Regions from separate parts of the Micromonospora sp. NPDC049107 genome, predicted to be linked through region 2. Evidence: predicted binding sites of a transcription regulator. Region 2 holds the regulator's gene; each other region holds the start of a gene.

Region 1 (5,716 bases), on a different contig from region 2:
CGGTGATCGGGCTGGGGGCGTACCGGGCCGGCGACCTGGTCGGGGTGCTGCTCTGCTCGGTGTCGCCGACGGAGCCGGGCATCGGGCACGTGGACCTGGTCGCCGTACTGCCGGGGCAGCGTCGCCGGGGCGTGGGCCGCAGCCTGGTCGCCCGGGCCGAGCGGGCGCTCGCCGAGCACGGCGTGACCGAGGTGCTGCTGGCCGGAAACCCGCCGTACTACGCCTGGCCGGGCATCGACGTGCGGTACACGCCGGCGGTGTGCGCGGCCCTCGCGCTCGGCTACCAGCAGGACCGGACCGCCTGGAACATGACGGCGGACCTGTCGTACGACGAGTCCCCGGCGCTGCGGTCGACGGAGGCAACCGAGCGGCGGCTGGCCGGGCAGGGCATCACGGTACGGCGGGCCGAGCCCGCTGACCTGCCGGCGCTGACCGCGTTCGCCCGGTCCACCTTCGGCGGCGCCTGGGACGGTGAGCTGGCCGGATCGGTGGGCCGCGAGGGGGCCGGCTGCCACCTGGCGGAGCGGGCCGGCGAGGTGCTGGGCTTCGCCGCCTACGGATCGTCCCGGCCGAGCTGGTTCGGGCCGATGGGCACCGCCCCGGCCGCCGAGGGCTCGGGCATCGGCGGAGTGCTGCTGCGACGCTGCCTGCGGGATCAGCGTGCGGCGGGACTGGACCGGGCGGAGATCGGCTGGGTGGGGCCGGTGCCGTTCTACTCGGGCAGCGCGGGTGCGCGGATCGAGCGGGTCTTCTTCCTGTACCGGCGACGGCTTGGGGCCGAATAGCGGTCAAATGGGACATTGACCCATTCGTCCGCGTCGGGCATCGACGCCCCCTACCGTTTCGGTAGAGGAGGCAGCCATGACCACGGATGACGACCAGACCGAGGACGGCCCGCCGATCACCTGGAAGCCGGCCGACGAACTGCCCGGCCAACTGCCGTTCGACCGGTTGGATTACGGCGACGCCGAACAACTGGCCGAGATGAGCACCGACGGCCGACCGGCGACCGAGGAACCGCAGGAGATGGTGGACGCGCCGATCCGGTCGCTGCCGCCGTACGACCGGGCGCAGAAGCGCCGCAACCAGCGTCCACTGCCCACCTGACGACGAACGGGGCGGACCGCGTCAGCGGCCCGCCCCGTTCGGTGTGTCGGAACTGGACTCAGAAGTCCATGTCCCCGCCACCCGGGCCAGCCGGGGCAGCCGGGGTCTTCTCCGGCTTGTCCGCGACGACGGCCTCGGTGGTGAGGAACAGCGCGGCGATCGACGACGCGTTCTGCAGCGCCGAACGCGTCACCTTGGCCGGGTCGATGATGCCCGCGGCCAGCAGGTCGACGTACTCGCCGTTGGCGGCGTTGAGGCCGTGACCCGCTTCGAGGTTACGGACCTTCTCCACCACGACGCCGCCCTCGAGGCCGGCGTTGACGGCGATCTGCCGCAGCGGGGCGTCCAGCGCGACCTTGACGATGTTGGCACCGGTCGCCTCGTCGCCGACCAGGTCCAGCTTGTCGAAGGCGGTCTTGCCGGCCTGCACCAGCGCGACGCCACCACCGGGGACGATGCCCTCCTCGACGGCCGCCTTCGCGTTGCGAACGGCGTCCTCGATGCGGTGCTTGCGCTCCTTCAGCTCGACCTCGGTGGCCGCGCCGACCTTGATGACCGCAACGCCACCGGCCAGCTTGGCCAGCCGCTCCTGCAGCTTCTCGCGGTCGTAGTCGGAGTCGCTCTTGTCGATCTCGGCCCGGATCTGGTTGACCCGGCCCTGGATCTGCTCGGCGTCACCGGCACCGTCGACGATGGTGGTCTCGTCCTTGGTGACGACGACCTTGCGGGCGTGGCCCAGCATGTCGACGCTGACGGCGTCGAGCTTGAGGCCGACCTCCTCGCTGATGACCTGGCCGCCGGTGAGGATGGCGATGTCGCCCAGCATGGCCTTGCGGCGGTCACCGAAGCCCGGCGCCTTGACGGCGACCGACTTGAAGGTGCCCCGGACCTTGTTGACGACCAGGGTGGCCAGGGCCTCGCCCTCGATGTCCTCGGCGATGATCAGCAGCGGCTTGCCGCCCTGCATGACCTTCTCCAGGATCGGGAGCAGGTCCTTCACCGACGAGATCTTGCTGTTGACGATCAGGATGTACGGGTCGTCGAAGACGGCCTCCATACGCTCCGGGTCGGTCATGAAGTAGGCCGAGATGTAGCCCTTGTCGAAGCGCATACCCTCGGTGAGCTCCAGCTCCAGCCCGAAGGTGTTGCTCTCCTCGACGGTGATGACGCCTTCCTTGCCGACCTTGTCCATCGCCTCGGCGATGATCTCGCCGACAGTGCTGTCGCCAGCGGAGATGGAGGCGGTGGAGGCGATCTGCTCCTTGGTCTCGACGTCCTTGGCGAGCTTGGACAGCTCCTCCGAGACGCTCGCGACCGCGGCCTCGATGCCCCGCTTCAGGGCCATCGGGTTGGCGCCGGCGGCCACGTTGCGCAGGCCCTCGCGAACCAGGGCCTGGGCCAGGACGGTCGCCGTCGTCGTGCCGTCACCGGCAACGTCGTCGGTCTTCTTGGCGACCTCCTTGACCAGCTCAGCGCCGATCTTCTCGTACGGGTCCTCGAGCTCGATCTCCTTGGCGATGCTCACACCATCGTTGGTGATGGTGGGGGCACCCCACTTCTTCTCGAGCACGACGTTGCGGCCCTTGGGGCCGAGGGTCACCTTTACGGCGTCGGCGAGCTGGTTCATGCCCCGCTCGAGGCCGCGGCGCGCCTCTTCGTCGAACGCGATCATCTTGGCCATACGGCGTTGTCCTCCTGGACACTCACGGGCCACCCGAGATGTGTGCCCCGGATGGGCCGCCTGGTGTACGCACCTTGGGACGTCGCCACCTGGCGACGACGACGTCCTTCGGCCGGGCCGGATAGCCCGCGACGACCGGCCATGTGCTGCCCCGGTGTCTCCACACCGGCGCAACCAGGCCCCACCGTCCCGACCATTGGCACTCACGGTATGCGAGTGCCAATGACTTGTTTAGCACTCTCACCTGCCGAGTGCAAGCACGATGAGCCCGGTCAGTCGAGTTCCGCGGCCAGTGTGGCCCCGTTCACGGGCCCCTCATGAGCCCGTTGCTCGGCGTACGTGATCAGCAGACCGACCAACTGGGCGAGGTGGGCCGGCAGGGCCAGCACCGCCGTGACGGCGATGACCACCACCACCCCGACCGCGGGGCCCGGGGACGCGAACGGATCCTCGCCGAACGCGCCGGTGCCGGCGGACTCCAGGATGCCGGGCACCACGGTTCCGATGATCACCGCCGCGCCCACCAGGGCCACCCGGCCGAGCAGCATTCCGAGCCGGTCGTGGAACATCCGGAACGACCGGCCGATCGGGTTGTCCCGCTCGAACAGGTAGACCGGGCCGGCCATGCTCAACGCGAACGCCAGGTAGATCCCCGGCAGCACGCAGAAGCAGACTCCGATGCCGATGAGCAGGCTGACCAGCAGCGTCCAACCCCACAGGCCGACGGCCCGGCGCAGCCCGTACCGCAGCGCCGCGTCGAGCCGGGCGGGCCGGCCGGCCGCCTGCTGGGTGATCACCCAACTGCCCGCGGCCCAGCCCAGCGCCTGCACCAGGCCGATCAGCAGGCTGCCGCCGACCAGCACGACGACGAGGGTCAACAGGCTGGTGGCGAAGTTGTCCGGCAGCCCGGCCGACGGGTCCGTCTCGGCCTGCGCCGCCCAGGTGGGCGACGGGTCCAGACCGAACGAGATGACCGACAGCACCGCCGCCGGCAGGACCTGAGTGAGCAGCATGATCGGCACCAACTGCCGCCAGCCCCGGCGCAGCGCGCCCCAGAACCGGTCGAACCAGCCCCCGATACCGGCGCCGGGCGGAGTGACCAGGGCGTCGTTCGGGTCGAGGCCGTAACCCGGCGGGTACCAGCCGACCGGTGCCCCCGGATACCACGGCTGACCGCCGTAGGGACCGGCCCCCGGCGGGTAGCCGCCGGTGGGCGGAAAGGCCCAGCCCTGCGGCGGCGGACCACCGGGCTGACCCCATGCTCCCTGGGCGGGACCCCAGCCCGGCGGCGGACCGGCGGGCTGACCCCACGCCTGCGCCGGGTCCCCGCTCTGCGGCGGCGGGCCCGCGTGCGGCAGGCCAGCGTCCGGGACGGGCGGGGTGCCCGGAACTGGTGACGCGCCGGAGCCGTCGCCGGGTGACGTCGGGTCGGGCCGGCTCGGCTCACCCGGCCCGGAGGGCGTGGCGGGTGGCGGCGACTGGTCGGTCATGAACCCTCCTCAGCATCGGCTGGAACGGTTCACGATCTTCCCGGGCCGGCGTCCGCGCCGCAGCCCCGACTCGCCAGCCGGTCGCGCAACAGCCGGCGAGCAGATCGGGATCGGTCAGCCGATGACGCGGACGTGCTCCGCCTGCGGGCCCTTCTGACCCTGGGCGATCTCGAACTCGACCCGCTGACCGTCGTCGAGCGCCTTGTAGCCGTCCATCTCGATCGCGGAGAAGTGGACGAACACGTCCTGACCGCCGTCGACGGCGATGAAGCCGTAACCCTTCTCGGCGTTGAACCACTTCACAGAACCCTGTGCCACGGTGCACTTCCCTCACTCTGCGCGGCGTTGCCTGCCCGGCCGTCCGGCACCGCCGGACACCCACGAACCACCACCTCAGCGATCGACGGCGACCGTTGAAAGAGGTGATCGAAATCGCACGCTACACGAGGAGTGACGGGAGCGCACGACCACAAATCGGGCATAGTTCGTAGCGATCCGAGGCTCCGTCGGATTCATGACGATGGTTGCGTTTGGACCGGATGGAGGGGGTCTGGCGGCACGGGTCACCGGTGCGCGTCCGCCCCTGTGGTAGGCATGCGGTCATGAGCACCAACACGGGCTCCGCGCCCCTGCGGCAGGCGCGGATCCACCGGGTACGACCGCAGGACGCCGCCCGGATGCGGGCGCTGCGACTGGAGATGCTCGCCGACGCGCCGTTGGCCTTCCTGGAGACGTTGGCGGATGCCGCGGCCCGACCGCACAACGAGTTCGCCGCCCGGGTGGCGTTCACGTCGACCGGTCCGCACACCGCGCAGTTCGTCGCGGATCCGGGCGGCCGGCTCGTCGGGCACGCCGGTGGAACGGTCGCCCCTAACGAGCCGGGCCTCACCGTGATCTACGCCGTGTACGTCACGCCGGCCTGGCGGGGCAGCGGGCTGCTCGGCGAGCTGATCGACGGGGTGGCCGCCTGGTCGCGGGACTGCGGCCGGCCGGAGCTGCTGTTGGAGGTGGTGGTCGGCAACGACCGCGCCTACCGGGCCTACCAGCGCCTCGGCTTCAAGGACACCGGCGTACGGGTCCCCCACCCCACCATCCCCGCCCTAACCGAACTACAAATGCGCCGAACAGCCTAACCCCCCCTCCCCCCACCGACCCCGGTGATCAAGAGGTTCGCGTCAAGAACAGCGTCATTTCTGACGCGAACCTCTTGATCACCACGAGAGGTCAGGCGTGGCGGCGGGACTGCACGATCCGGAACCGGTTGGCCACGTAGGCGCCGTCGGTCAGGGCGGAGTTGGCCGCCGCGTTGGCGCCGCTGCCGTGGAAGTCGGAGAAGGCCGCCGACTGGTTCACGAAGACACCGCCGGTGAGGTTGGCGGACAGGTGCACACCGACCTCGACCGCGACCGCCTCGGCGGCGTCCAGCACCGCCTCGTCG
Region 2 (5,716 bases):
CATTCCGTACCTGGTGTCGAAGTTCGCCTGGCCGTACCTCGTCCGGCGCGGGGGCGGCGTCATCATCAACGCGGCCTCGATGGCCGGGATGATCGCAGGTCACGTCCCGCCGATGGTCGGCCACACGGCGGCGAACGCCGGCATCATCGGCATGACCCGCCAGCTCGCGCTCGAAGGGGCACCGCACGGCATCCGGGCGGTGGCGGTCAGCCCCGGACCCATCCTCACCCCGGCCAGTGAACGCGACCTGGGGGACGACCAGGAGGCCCGGGACGCGATCACGGCGAAGACGCTGCTCAAGCGCTTCGCCCGCCCCGAGGAGGTCGCCGAGCTGGTGGTCTTCCTCGCCTCGGACCGGGCGTCGTACATCACCGGCGCCAACTACGCGGTCGACGGTGGCGCGACGGCGTGGTGACCCTTCGGGGCGCCGCCGCAGCCGGCCGACGTCCGCGGTCCTACCCGGCCTGGTCACCGCGTTCGGCGTCCAGAGCGGCCACCCATCGCGGCGACCTCTTCTCCCGGAACGCCGTGACCCCCTCGCGGCCCTCGTCGGAGAGGAAGTAGCCGGTCGAGAGCGCGGCGAGACGGGCCAGGTCACCGCGCAGCTCGGCGGTGCCCGGCCGGCGCAGCAGATCCTTCGCGCCGGCCAGCGCGCCGGGCGCGCCGCGGACCAGGGAGTCGCAGTAGCCCCGCACCACGTCGTCCAGCTCCTGGGCCGGCACCGAGGCCGTCACCAGGCCGACCTCGACGGCACGCCGCCCGTCGAAGGTGTTCCCGGTCAGGTACAGCTCGGCGGCGGCGCGGGGGTGCAGCCGGGGCAGCACGGTCGCCGAGATCACCGCCGGGATCACCCCGATGCGGACCTCGGTGAACGCGAACGTCGCCTCGTCGGCGCAGACCGCGAGATCGGCGGCGGCGATGAGGCCGAGTCCGCCGGCCCGCGCGGGCCCGGCGACCCGGGCCAGGATCGGCTTCGGGCACTCCCAGAGCGCCGCCAGCACGTCGCCCAGCATGCCGGCGGGCACGGTTCCGCTGGCGTACGCCGCGGCGGTCTCCTTCAGGTCCGCGCCGGAGCAGAAGACCGGCCCGGTGTGGTCGAGCACGATCACCCGGACCGCGTCGTCGGCCACCGCGTCCGTCAGCCCCGCCAGCAACTGGGTCATCAGGGCGGTGGAGAGCGCGTTGCGGTTGTGCGGGCTGTCCAGGGTGAGGGTGGTCACCCCACGGGCCGTGGCGACCCGCACGAGCACGTCGGGAGAGGTCATGCCGGGCACACTAGTGGCCATGCCCGGCGTCCTTCCAGATGGTGAGACCGTCCCCGGCGACGGATCGTTGCCCGCCACCGCCACCACGGCGGTCGGCGCGCGCGGCTTCGGCGTGTACGTCCACGTCCCGTTCTGCGCCAGTCGCTGCGGCTACTGCGACTTCAACACGTACACGGCCGCCGAGCTGGGTGGGGGCGCGAGCCGCGAGGCGTACGCCGACACCGTGCTGGCCGAGCTGGCGCTCGCCGCCCGGGTGCTCGGCGACAACCCGCCACCCCGCGTCGACACCGTCTTCGTCGGTGGCGGCACGCCCACCCTGCTCCCCGCCGACGACCTGGCCCGCATCCTCGAGGGCATCGACCGCACCTGGGGGCTCGCCGCCGACGCCGAGGTGACCACCGAGGCGAATCCGGAGTCGGTCACACCGGAGTCGCTGAAGCTGCTGCGCACGGCCGGCTACACCCGGATCTCGCTGGGCATGCAGTCCGCGTCGCCCGGTGTGCTGGCGATCCTGGACCGTAAACACAGCGCCGGCCGGGCCACCGCCGCCGCCCTCGAGGCGCGCGAGGCCGGGTTCGACCACGTCAACCTGGACCTGATCTACGGCACGCCGGGGGAACGGGCCGAGGACTTCGCCGGCACGCTGGAGCAGGTCGTCGACGCCGGGGTCGACCACGTCAGCGCGTACGCCCTCATCGTGGAGGACGGCACCCGGCTCGCCGCGCGGATGAAGCGCGGCGAGGTGCCGTACCCCAGTGACGACGTGGCGGCGGACCGCTACCTGGCCGCGGAGGCCGCCCTCGACGCGGCCGGCCTCTCCTGGTACGAGGTGTCCAACTGGGCGCGCGCCGACGAGGCCCGGTGCCGGCACAACCTGCTCTACTGGACCGGCGCCGACTGGTGGGGCCTGGGCCCGGGCGCGCACAGCCACGTCGGCGGGGTGCGCTGGTGGAACGTGAAGCACCCCACCACGTACGCCCAGCGGCTGGCGGCCGGCGCGTCACCCGGCCTGGCCCGCGAGGTGCTGACCACGGACGAGGCGCACATGGAGGACGTGATGCTCCGGCTGCGGCTCGCCAGCGGACTGCCGCTGGGGGTGCTCGACGACGCCGGCCGGGCCGGTGCCGCGCGGGCCCTCGCCGACGGTCTGCTGGACGCCGAGAGGTACGCCGCCGGACGGGCGGTCCTCACCCTGCGCGGCCGGCTGCTCGCCGACGCGGTCGTGCGGGACCTGCTGCCCTGAGCCGGACGCCCGCCCGGCCGGCGGCGGTGTGCCGGACCGGCCGGGGGAGCGGCCGGCCCGGATCACTTGATGAGGTTGGCGGAGAGCGGGTAGCGGTAGAGCTGCCCCTCGTTGGCCTTGATGCCGGCGAGGATGCCGCACACGGCTCCGAGCACGACGGCCGCCACGACGCCGATGAAGCCGATGAAGATGCAGGACAGCACCCAGCCGACCAGGCCGACGATCGACCAGACGAGCTGGAAGTTGAGCGCCGACACGGCGTGCGCCCGGACGGTCGGGGACTGGCTGCCCCGGGCCAGCAACGCCACCAGCGGGGCGATCCAGCCGAGCACGCCCGCGCTGATGATCATCCCGGCCGCGCCGCCGAAGTGGGCGACGAGCGCCCAGGTCTTGTCCTCGTTGTTGGCGTAACCGCCGCCGGGGCCGCCGTACGCGCCGCCGGTCGGATACCCGCCAGTCGTGCCACCCGGCGGGGGGTAACCCCCTGGTGGGGGGTAGCCGCCCGGCGGAGGGTAGCCGCCCGACGGCGGTTGGTCACCGGTGGGCGGCGGATAGCCACCGGCTGGGGGATAGCCGCCCGGGCCGGGCGCCCCGGACAGTGGTGCGGTGGGCGGCTCGGCCGACGAGGACGAGCCGGGGAGATTCGGCTCCGGCGGGTAGTTGCCGGGGTCTCCCGCGCCGGGAGGGCGAGGTGGTTCAGTCATGGTTGTCACGGTAGGTGCCGTGAGCAACGCCGCACCAGAGCGACATCGCCCTGTCGTCCGGGCCGATCGGCCCGCGCGGGATGTCACGGGCCGTCGTTGATCATCGCGTCGGCGGGCACGCCGACGTAGACTGGCACTCGTTACAGTCGAGTGCCAGGACGGTCCGTCGGCCCGGGTGGGCCGGCGGCCGACGTGCGACAGGAGGTGCGGAGGATGGGTCTGGACGACCGGAAGCTCGCCGTGCTCCGCGCCATCGTCGAGGACTACGTCTCGACCCAGGAGCCGGTCGGCAGCAAGGCGCTGGTCGAGCGGCACCAGCTCGGGGTCTCCCCGGCGACGGTCCGCAACGACATGGCCGTGCTGGAGGAGGAGGGCTACATCCGGCAGCCGCACACCAGCGCCGGCCGGGTGCCCACCGACCGTGGCTACCGGCTCTTCGTCGACCGGCTGTCCCGGGTCAAGCCGCTCAGTCCGGCCGAACGCCGGGCCATCGAGCGCTTCCTCGTCGGGGCCGTCGACCTCGACGACGTGGTCCACCGCACCGTACGGCTGCTCGCCCAGTTGACCCGGCAGGTGGCCGTGGTGCAGTACCCGAGCCTCGCCCGCTCCTCGGTCCGCCACCTGGAGCTGGTGCCGATCTCCACCACCCGGCTGATGCTCGTGATGATCGCGGACACCGGCCGGGTGGAGCAGCGGCTGGTGGAGCTGCCCGGACCGGTGCCCGCCGACGACGTCACCGACCTGCGTCGCCTGGTCAACGAGAAACTCGCCGGTGAGCGCATGTCGGACACCCCACCGCTGGTGCAGGCGCTGGTGGAAGAGGCGCCGGTGCAGCTGCGCCCGGCCATGACCACGCTCTCCACCGTGCTGCTGGAGACGCTCGTCGAGCGGCACGAGGAACGCATCGCCCTGGCCGGCACCGCCAACCTGACCCGGGGTGGTCTGCTCGACTTCCAGGGTTCGCTGCGGCCCATCCTGGAGGCGTTGGAGGAGGAGGTCGTGCTCCTCAAGCTCATCGGCGAGACCGAGCCCAGCACGACCCGGGTGCTGATCGGCGACGAGAACGAGTTCGACAACCTGCGTGCCGCCTCGGTGGTCAGCACCGGGTACGGCCCGGGGGCCACCATCGTGGGCGGCCTGGGAGTGCTGGGGCCGACCCGGATGGACTACCCCGGCAATATCGCCATGGTGCGCGCCGTGGCACGCTACGTGGGCGAGCTGCTGGCCCAGAACTGACCAGTCAGGGCCGACGGCCGGCTGCGGCCGCCGGTCGGCGCAACGCGAGACGAACATGAGGACACGGAACGCAGTGGCCAGGGACTACTACGGCATCCTCGGTGTCAGCCGGGAAGCCTCCGATGACGAGATCAAGCGCGCCTACCGCAAGCTGGCACGCCAGTTCCACCCGGACGTCAATCCGGACCCGGAGGCCCAGGAGAAGTTCAAGGACATCAACGCCGCGTACGAGGTCCTCTCGGACGACCGGAAGCGGCAGATCGTCGACCTGGGTGGCGACCCGCTCGCCCCCGGCGGCGGGGGCGCGGGCGGCCCGGGTGGTCCGGGGGGAGCCGGCCCGTTCGTCGGTTTCCAGGACATCATGGACGCGTTCTTCGGTGGCGCCGCGGGCGGCGCCGGCCGCGGGCCGCGTCCACGGACCCGTCCGGGCGCGGACGCGATCCTGCGCCTCGAACTGGACCTGCACGAGACGGCGTTCGGCGTCGAGGCCCCGATCACCGTGGACACCGCCGTGCTCTGCACCACCTGCTCGGGCGCCGGCACCGCGGCCGGTACCCACCTGGCCACCTGCGAGGCGTGCGCCGGCCGCGGCGAGGTGCAGTCCGTGCAGCGCACCTTCCTCGGCCAGGTGGTCTCGGCCCGGCCGTGCACCGTCTGCCAGGGCTACGGCACCACCATCCCGCACCCCTGCCCAACCTGCGCCGGTGACGGCCGGGTACGCACCCGCCGATCGCTCACCGTCAAGATCCCGGCCGGCGTCGAGGACGGCATGCGGATCCGGCTGGCCCAGCAGGGTGAGGTGGGCCCGGGCGGTGGCACCGCCGGCGACCTCTACGTGGAGATCCACGAGCGTCCGCACGACGTCTACTCCCGCAAGGGTGACGACCTGCACTGCCGCGTCACCGTGCCGATGACCGCCGCCGCGCTGGGCACCCGGCTCACCATCAAGACGCTGGACAGCGAGGAGACCGTCGACGTCAAGGCCGGCACCCAGCCGGCCAGCACGCTGCGACTGCGCGCCCGGGGCGTACCGCACCTGCGCGGCACCGGCCGGGGCGACCTCTACGTGCACCTGGACGTCCGGACGCCCACCAAGCTCGACCCCGACCAGGAGAAGATGCTGCGCGACTTCGCCAAGACCCGGGGCGAGGAGGTCGCCGAGCTGACCAAGCAGGGCGGCTTCTTCTCCCGGATGCGCGACGCGTTCAACGGGCACGCCTGAGGTGTCGGCGCCGCTGTTCCTGGTGGAGGCGCTGCCCACCGGTGAC
Region 3 (5,716 bases), on a different contig from region 2:
GCGCGCCTGCAACGGCGCGCTGTGGGCCCCGGTGAGCGCCACCAGGTCCACCGCCGCCAGTTCGAGTTGCAGCCCGCGCCGACCAGCGGAGACATAGATCGTCGGCAGGTCCAGCGCGGAGTCGTCGAGCACGGTGGGCAGTCGCCGCCGCTGCCCGAGTGGGCTGATTCCGCCTCGCACGTAGCCGGTGGCCCGCTCGGCGACCGTCCGCTCGGCGAGCGCCGCCCGCTTGCCGCCGACCGCCGCCGCGAGCGCCTTGAGGTCCAGCTCACCGGTCACCGGTACGACCGCCACGGTGAGGACGCCGTCCACCTCGGTCACCAGCGACTTGAACACCCGCTCCGGCGCCACGCCGAGGGCCGCCGCCACCAGGGCGCCGTAGTTCGGAGCGTCGGGTGCCACCCGGTACGGGTGGGTGCGGTGCGCGATCCCGCGCTTGGCCAGTAGTGCCGTTGCCGGAGTGCCCTGTCCCGCCACGCCCCGAACCTAATCCACCGGCCGGCCGATCAGCACGGTCGGCGCTCCGGCGACCCGGGTCAGCACCAGGCTCGCCGCCTGGTCGCCGGCCAGGCGCAGGTCCCGCCGCAACTGCTCCGGCGTCAGCGCCGAACCCCGCTTGAGGATCTCCACCCGACCCACCCGACGCTCGCGCAGCAATGCCCGCAGGCGCTTGAGCGAGAACGGCAGCACGTCGGTGATCTCCAGACAGCGCGCGTACGGGGTGCGGGTCGGCTGGTCGGCGTAGAGGTACGCGATGCTCGGGTCGGCAAGGGTGGCGTCCAGCTCCGCGGCCAGCTCGGCGACGAGGTGCGCCCGGACCACCGCCGGGTCCGGGTCGTACAGGTAGCGGCGCGGGGGTCCGACCGGCGCCTCCGTGTCGCCCGAGCCGGTGAGCTGGTGGATCTCCCTCCGGTACACGCTGGCGCGGCGGGGCACCTCGGCCAGTTCGCCGCACCAGAGCGCCGCCTCGACCAGGTCGCCGTCCACGCCGACCCACTCCGCCTCCGCGCCAGCCGGGATGAGCGCGTGATCCAGGCCCGGCGCCACCTTCACCACCGTGCGGGGCACCCGCTCGGCGAGGCCGGTGACGAAGTCCCAGGGCGGCGAGTAGGCGCGCGGGTCGAAGATCCGTCGGCCGGTGCCGGTGGCCCGTCGGGCCGGGTCGCAGAAGACGCCGTCCACCCGCGACACGTCGAACGCGGTCGCGTCGCCGCACTCGACCGTGAACAGGTCGGCCAGCCCGGCGGCGGCGGCGTTGGCGGCGGCCATCGCCGCGGTCACCGGGTCGGCCTCGACCCCGTACACCCGGATGCCGGCACGGGCGGCGGCCAGCGCGTCCGCGCCGAGGCCGCACCCGAGATCGGCCAGGGTGCGCACGCCGGCCGCGTGCAGCCGGGCGGCCCGCCGGTCGGCGACCACCCGGCGGGTGGCCTGTTCCAGGCCGGGGCGGGTGAGGAACATCCCGGCGGCGGCCGGGCCGAACTTGCCCACCGCCCGGTGGCGCAGCTCGGCCTGGGTGAGGGCCGCCGCCGCCAGCGTCGGCGGCACCCCGGCCGCGCGGAGCGCCGACGCCGCGGCCAGTGGATCGCCGCCGGCCAGCTCGGCCGCCGCCGTGAGGGCGGCCGACCCCTCGGGGGTACGCAGTGCCGCCAACTGATCGAGATCCACCTGCCCATTCTCCCGACCGAGGGGAAAATACCGCTGGCGGGGCGCGACGCGCTGGCACTCTCCTTGACGGAGTGCTAGCCACGGAATAACCTGCGATTAGCACTCTCACCCTGAGGGTGCCAGCTTCCGGGTCTCGCGACCCGGGTGCGCACGCCAGGCGGACCGGCACCCGCGACGACGGCCCCGCCCGGTGGCATGAGGCAGATTGACGCTGGTCAGCCCCGCTGGCCGGCAACGAAACCAGTACCCCAGGAGGGTATGCCCGTGACTACCGCGACCAAGGTTGCGATCAAGCCGCTCGAGGACCGCATCGTGGTCCAGGCGAACGAGGCTGAGACCACCACGGCGTCGGGCATCGTGATCCCCGACACCGCCAAGGAGAAGCCGCAGGAGGGCACCGTCCTCGCTGTCGGTCCGGGGCGCGTCGACGACAACGGCAACCGGGTTCCGGTTGACGTGCAGGTCGGCGACACCGTCCTCTACTCGAAGTACGGCGGCACCGAGGTCAAGTACGCCGGCGAGGAGTACCTGGTGCTCTCCGCCCGCGACGTCCTCGCGGTCATCGAGAAGTAAGCAACCGATCAGTGTCGCTGCCCCGGTCCGGCTCGCCGGGCCGGGGCAGCGGCGCTTCGAAGGGACATTCATGGCGAAGATCCTCAGCTTCTCGGACGACGCCCGACACCTGCTGGAGCACGGTGTCAACGCCCTCGCTGACGCGGTCAAGGTCACCCTCGGCCCGCGCGGGCGCAACGTCGTCCTGGACAAGAAGTTCGGTGCGCCGACGATCACCAACGATGGCGTGACCATCGCGAAGGAGATCGAGCTCACCAACCCCTACGAGAACCTCGGCGCGCAGCTGGTCAAGGAGGTGGCGACCAAGACCAACGACGTCGCCGGCGACGGGACCACCACCGCGACCGTGCTGGCGCAGGCGATGGTCCGTGAGGGCCTGCGCAACGTGACCGCCGGGACCAACCCGGCCGGCCTCAAGCGGGGCATCGACGCGGCGGCCGCCAAGGTCTCCGAGGCGCTGCTCGGCAAGGCCGTCGAGGTCGCCGGCAAGGAGTCGATCGCGAACGTGGCGACGATCTCCGCGCAGGACGCCACCATCGGCGAGCTGATCGCCGAGGCGATGGAGCGGGTCGGCCGCGACGGTGTCATCACCGTCGAGGAGGGCTCGATGCTCACCACCGAGCTGGACGTGACCGAGGGTCTCCAGTTCGACAAGGGCTTCATCTCGCCGAACTTCGTCACCGACCTGGAGGGTCAGGAGTCCGTCCTCGAGGACGCGTACATCCTGGTCACCACCCAGAAGATCTCGGCGATCGAGGAGTTGCTGCCGCTGCTGGAGAAGGTCCTGCAGAACAGCAAGCCCCTGCTGATCATCGCCGAGGACGTGGACGGCCAGGCGCTCTCCACCCTGGTGGTCAACTCGCTGCGCAAGACCCTCAAGGTCTGCGCGGTCAAGGCCCCGGGCTTCGGCGACCGGCGCAAGGCCATGCTCCAGGACATCGCGATCTCCACGGGCGCCGAGCTGGTCGCCCCGGAGCTGGGCTACAAGCTCGACCAGGTCGGCCTGGAGGTGCTCGGCACCGCCCGGCGCGTCGTGGTCGACAAGGAGAACACCACGATCGTCGACGGCGGCGGCCAGAAGACCGAGGTCGACGACCGGGTGGCCCAGATCCGCAAGGAGATCGAGGCCTCCGACTCCGACTGGGACCGGGAGAAGCTGGCCGAGCGGCTGGCCAAGCTCTCCGGCGGCATCGCCGTGATCAAGGTGGGTGCGGCGACCGAGGTCGAGATGAAGGAGCGCAAGCACCGCATCGAGGACGCGATCGCGGCGACCAAGGCCGCGGTCGAGGAGGGCACCGTGCCCGGCGGCGGCGCCGCCCTGGTGCAGATCCTCCCCGTGCTCGACGACGACCTGGGCTTCACCGGCGAGGAGAAGGTCGGCGTCTCGATCGTGCGCAAGGCGCTGGTCGAGCCGCTGCGCTGGATCGCGCAGAACGCCGGCCACGACGGCTACGTCGTGACCCAGAAGGTCGCCGGCATGCAGTGGGGCAACGGCCTCGACGCGGCCACCGGCGAGTACGGCGACCTGGTCAAGTCCGGCATCATCGACCCGGTGAAGGTGACCCGCAACGCCGTCACCAACGCCGCGTCGATCGCCGGCCTGCTACTCACCACGGAGAGCCTCGTGGTGGAGAAGCCGGAGCAGCCCGAGCCGGCCGCCGCCGGTGGCGGGCACGGCCACGGCCACGGCCACCAGCACGGCCCGGGCTTCTGACCCGGTAGCGACACCCGTTCCGGGGCACACCGCCGTACGGCGGTGTGCCCCGGTTTCGTCCGGGCGAGCATTACCAAGCGATGACGTCGTTGGCGATCGGCCGAGATGATCGCGCACACTGGGCCGATGAGCACGACGTCGCGGCGGTACGCCGCGCTGGCCGGAGTCACCGCCGCCGCCGTCGCGATCGGCACCGCGGAGCCGGTGGCGGTGCTGACCGGCCCCCGGTCGGCGCCACTGGTCGCGGTCGGCGGGGTGGTCGTCGACGCCGTTCCCGAGCCGCTCAAGCAGTTCGCCATCGACGTCTTCGGCACCGCCGACAAGATCGCCCTGCTGACCGGAACGGCCCTGCTGCTGGGTGGGTTCGCGGCCCTGTTCGGAATGCTGGCGATCCGGCGGCTGGCCCTGGGCCTGGCCGGTATCGCGGCGTTCGGCGCCGTCGGTGTGGCCGCCGCGCTGACCCGCCCCGGCGCGGACGTCTTCGACGCGCTGCCGTCGCTGGTCGGCGGCGGGCTCGGCGCCCTGGTGCTCTGGCTGTTCATCGCCGGCCCGTTCGAGCTGGAACCCTGGCCGTGGGACCCACCCACGCCGGTGACGCCGGCCGCGCCGGTCGAGGGTGTCGACCCGGAGTCGCGCCGACGGTTCCTCACCGGCACCGGAGTGCTGCTCGGTACGGCGGCCGTGGCCGGTCTCGGCGGCCGTTGGCTGGCCGGGCGGCGGGGCGTCTCGGCCGCCCGGGACGCGATCCGGCTCCCCGCCCCGGCCGTCCCCGCGCCGGCCGTGCCCGCGGGAGCGGACCTGTCCCTGGCTCAGCTCGCGCCGTACGTCACCCCGAACTCCGGGTTCTACCGGATCGACACCGCCCTGGTGGTGCCGCAGGTGAACCCGGACACCTGGCGGCTGCGCATTCACGGCCGGGTGGGTACCGAGCGCACCTACAGCTACGCGGACCTGCTGGCCCGGCCGCTGGTCGAGCGGTACGTCACGCTGGCCTGCGTCTCCAACGAGGTCGGCGGGGACCTGATCGGCAACGCGCGCTGGCTCGGCGTACCGCTGCGGGAACTGCTGGACGAGGCCCAGCCGGACGAGGACGCCGACCAGGTCGTCGGCCGGTCGGTCGACGGCTGGACCTGCGGCACCCCCACCGCCGCCCTGCGCGACGGGCGGGACGCGCTGCTGGCGATCGGCATGAACGGCGAACCGCTGCCGGTCCAGCACGGCTTCCCGGTGCGGATGGTGGTGCCCGGTCTCTACGGCTACGTGTCGGCCTGCAAGTGGGTGACCGAGCTGGAGTTGACGCGCTTCGCCGACTTCGACGCGTACTGGGTGCCACGCGGTTGGTCGGCCCAGGGGCCGATCAAGACCCAGTCGCGGATCGACGCGCCACGACGGCGCAACAAGCTGACCGCCGGCCCGGTGACGGTGGCCGGTGTGGCCTGGGCGCAGCACCGGGGCATCAGCCGGGTCGAGGTACGCGTCGACGACGGCCCCTGGCAGGAGGCGGCGCTGGCCCCGACGGTGTCGGTGGACACCTGGGTCCAGTGGTCCTGGCGCTGGGACGCCACGCCGGGCGAGCACCGCCTTCAGGTCCGGGCCACGGACGCGACCGGCGAGACCCAGACCGAGCGCACCCAGAGCGTCGCCCCCGACGGCGCCACCGGCTGGCACACCGTCCCGGTAAACGTCCACTAACCCCACCCACCCCCACCCCTCGGCCCGGTGATCATGAGGTTGTTGCCACCCTGACGGCGTGTCGGGGGC

What was found. Region 2 encodes HrcA, which represses chaperone genes, less so after heat shock. Its sites were predicted from a motif close to GGTTNGCACNCTCNNNNNGAGNGTGCNAACC; they were not measured.
Region 1: groL (chaperonin GroEL) is a predicted target of HrcA. The motif match lies at 2,983-3,013, and genes of this name have one in related genera.
Region 3: groES (co-chaperone GroES) is a predicted target of HrcA. The motif match lies at 1,763-1,793, and genes of this name have one in related genera.

Annotation. Positions count from the first base shown of each region.
Region 1 is NZ_JBEZEC010000007.1:171,281-176,996, forward strand. Features, by position in the region: gene AB0B55_RS18690 (GNAT family N-acetyltransferase) at 1-785, shown strand, start outside; gene AB0B55_RS18695 (hypothetical protein) at 862-1,107, shown strand; gene groL (chaperonin GroEL) at 1,166-2,788, opposite strand; gene AB0B55_RS18705 (hypothetical protein) at 3,061-4,278, opposite strand; gene AB0B55_RS18710 (cold-shock protein) at 4,393-4,596, opposite strand; gene AB0B55_RS18715 (GNAT family N-acetyltransferase) at 4,881-5,411, shown strand; gene paaN (phenylacetic acid degradation protein PaaN) at 5,503-5,716, opposite strand, start outside.
Region 2 is NZ_JBEZEC010000017.1:18,244-23,959, reverse strand. Features, by position in the region: gene AB0B55_RS31070 (SDR family NAD(P)-dependent oxidoreductase) at 1-415, shown strand, start outside; gene AB0B55_RS31065 (enoyl-CoA hydratase-related protein) at 456-1,265, opposite strand; gene hemW (radical SAM family heme chaperone HemW) at 1,285-2,508, shown strand; gene AB0B55_RS31055 (DUF4870 domain-containing protein) at 2,571-3,212, opposite strand; gene hrcA (heat-inducible transcriptional repressor HrcA) at 3,426-4,448, shown strand; gene dnaJ (molecular chaperone DnaJ) at 4,522-5,670, shown strand; gene AB0B55_RS31040 (16S rRNA (uracil(1498)-N(3))-methyltransferase) at 5,672-5,716, shown strand, end outside.
Region 3 is NZ_JBEZEC010000011.1:176,419-182,134, forward strand. Features, by position in the region: gene ybaK (Cys-tRNA(Pro) deacylase) at 1-477, opposite strand, end outside; gene AB0B55_RS26170 (methyltransferase domain-containing protein) at 487-1,668, opposite strand; gene groES (co-chaperone GroES) at 1,927-2,241, shown strand; gene groL (chaperonin GroEL) at 2,312-3,955, shown strand; gene AB0B55_RS26185 (molybdopterin-dependent oxidoreductase) at 4,082-5,647, shown strand.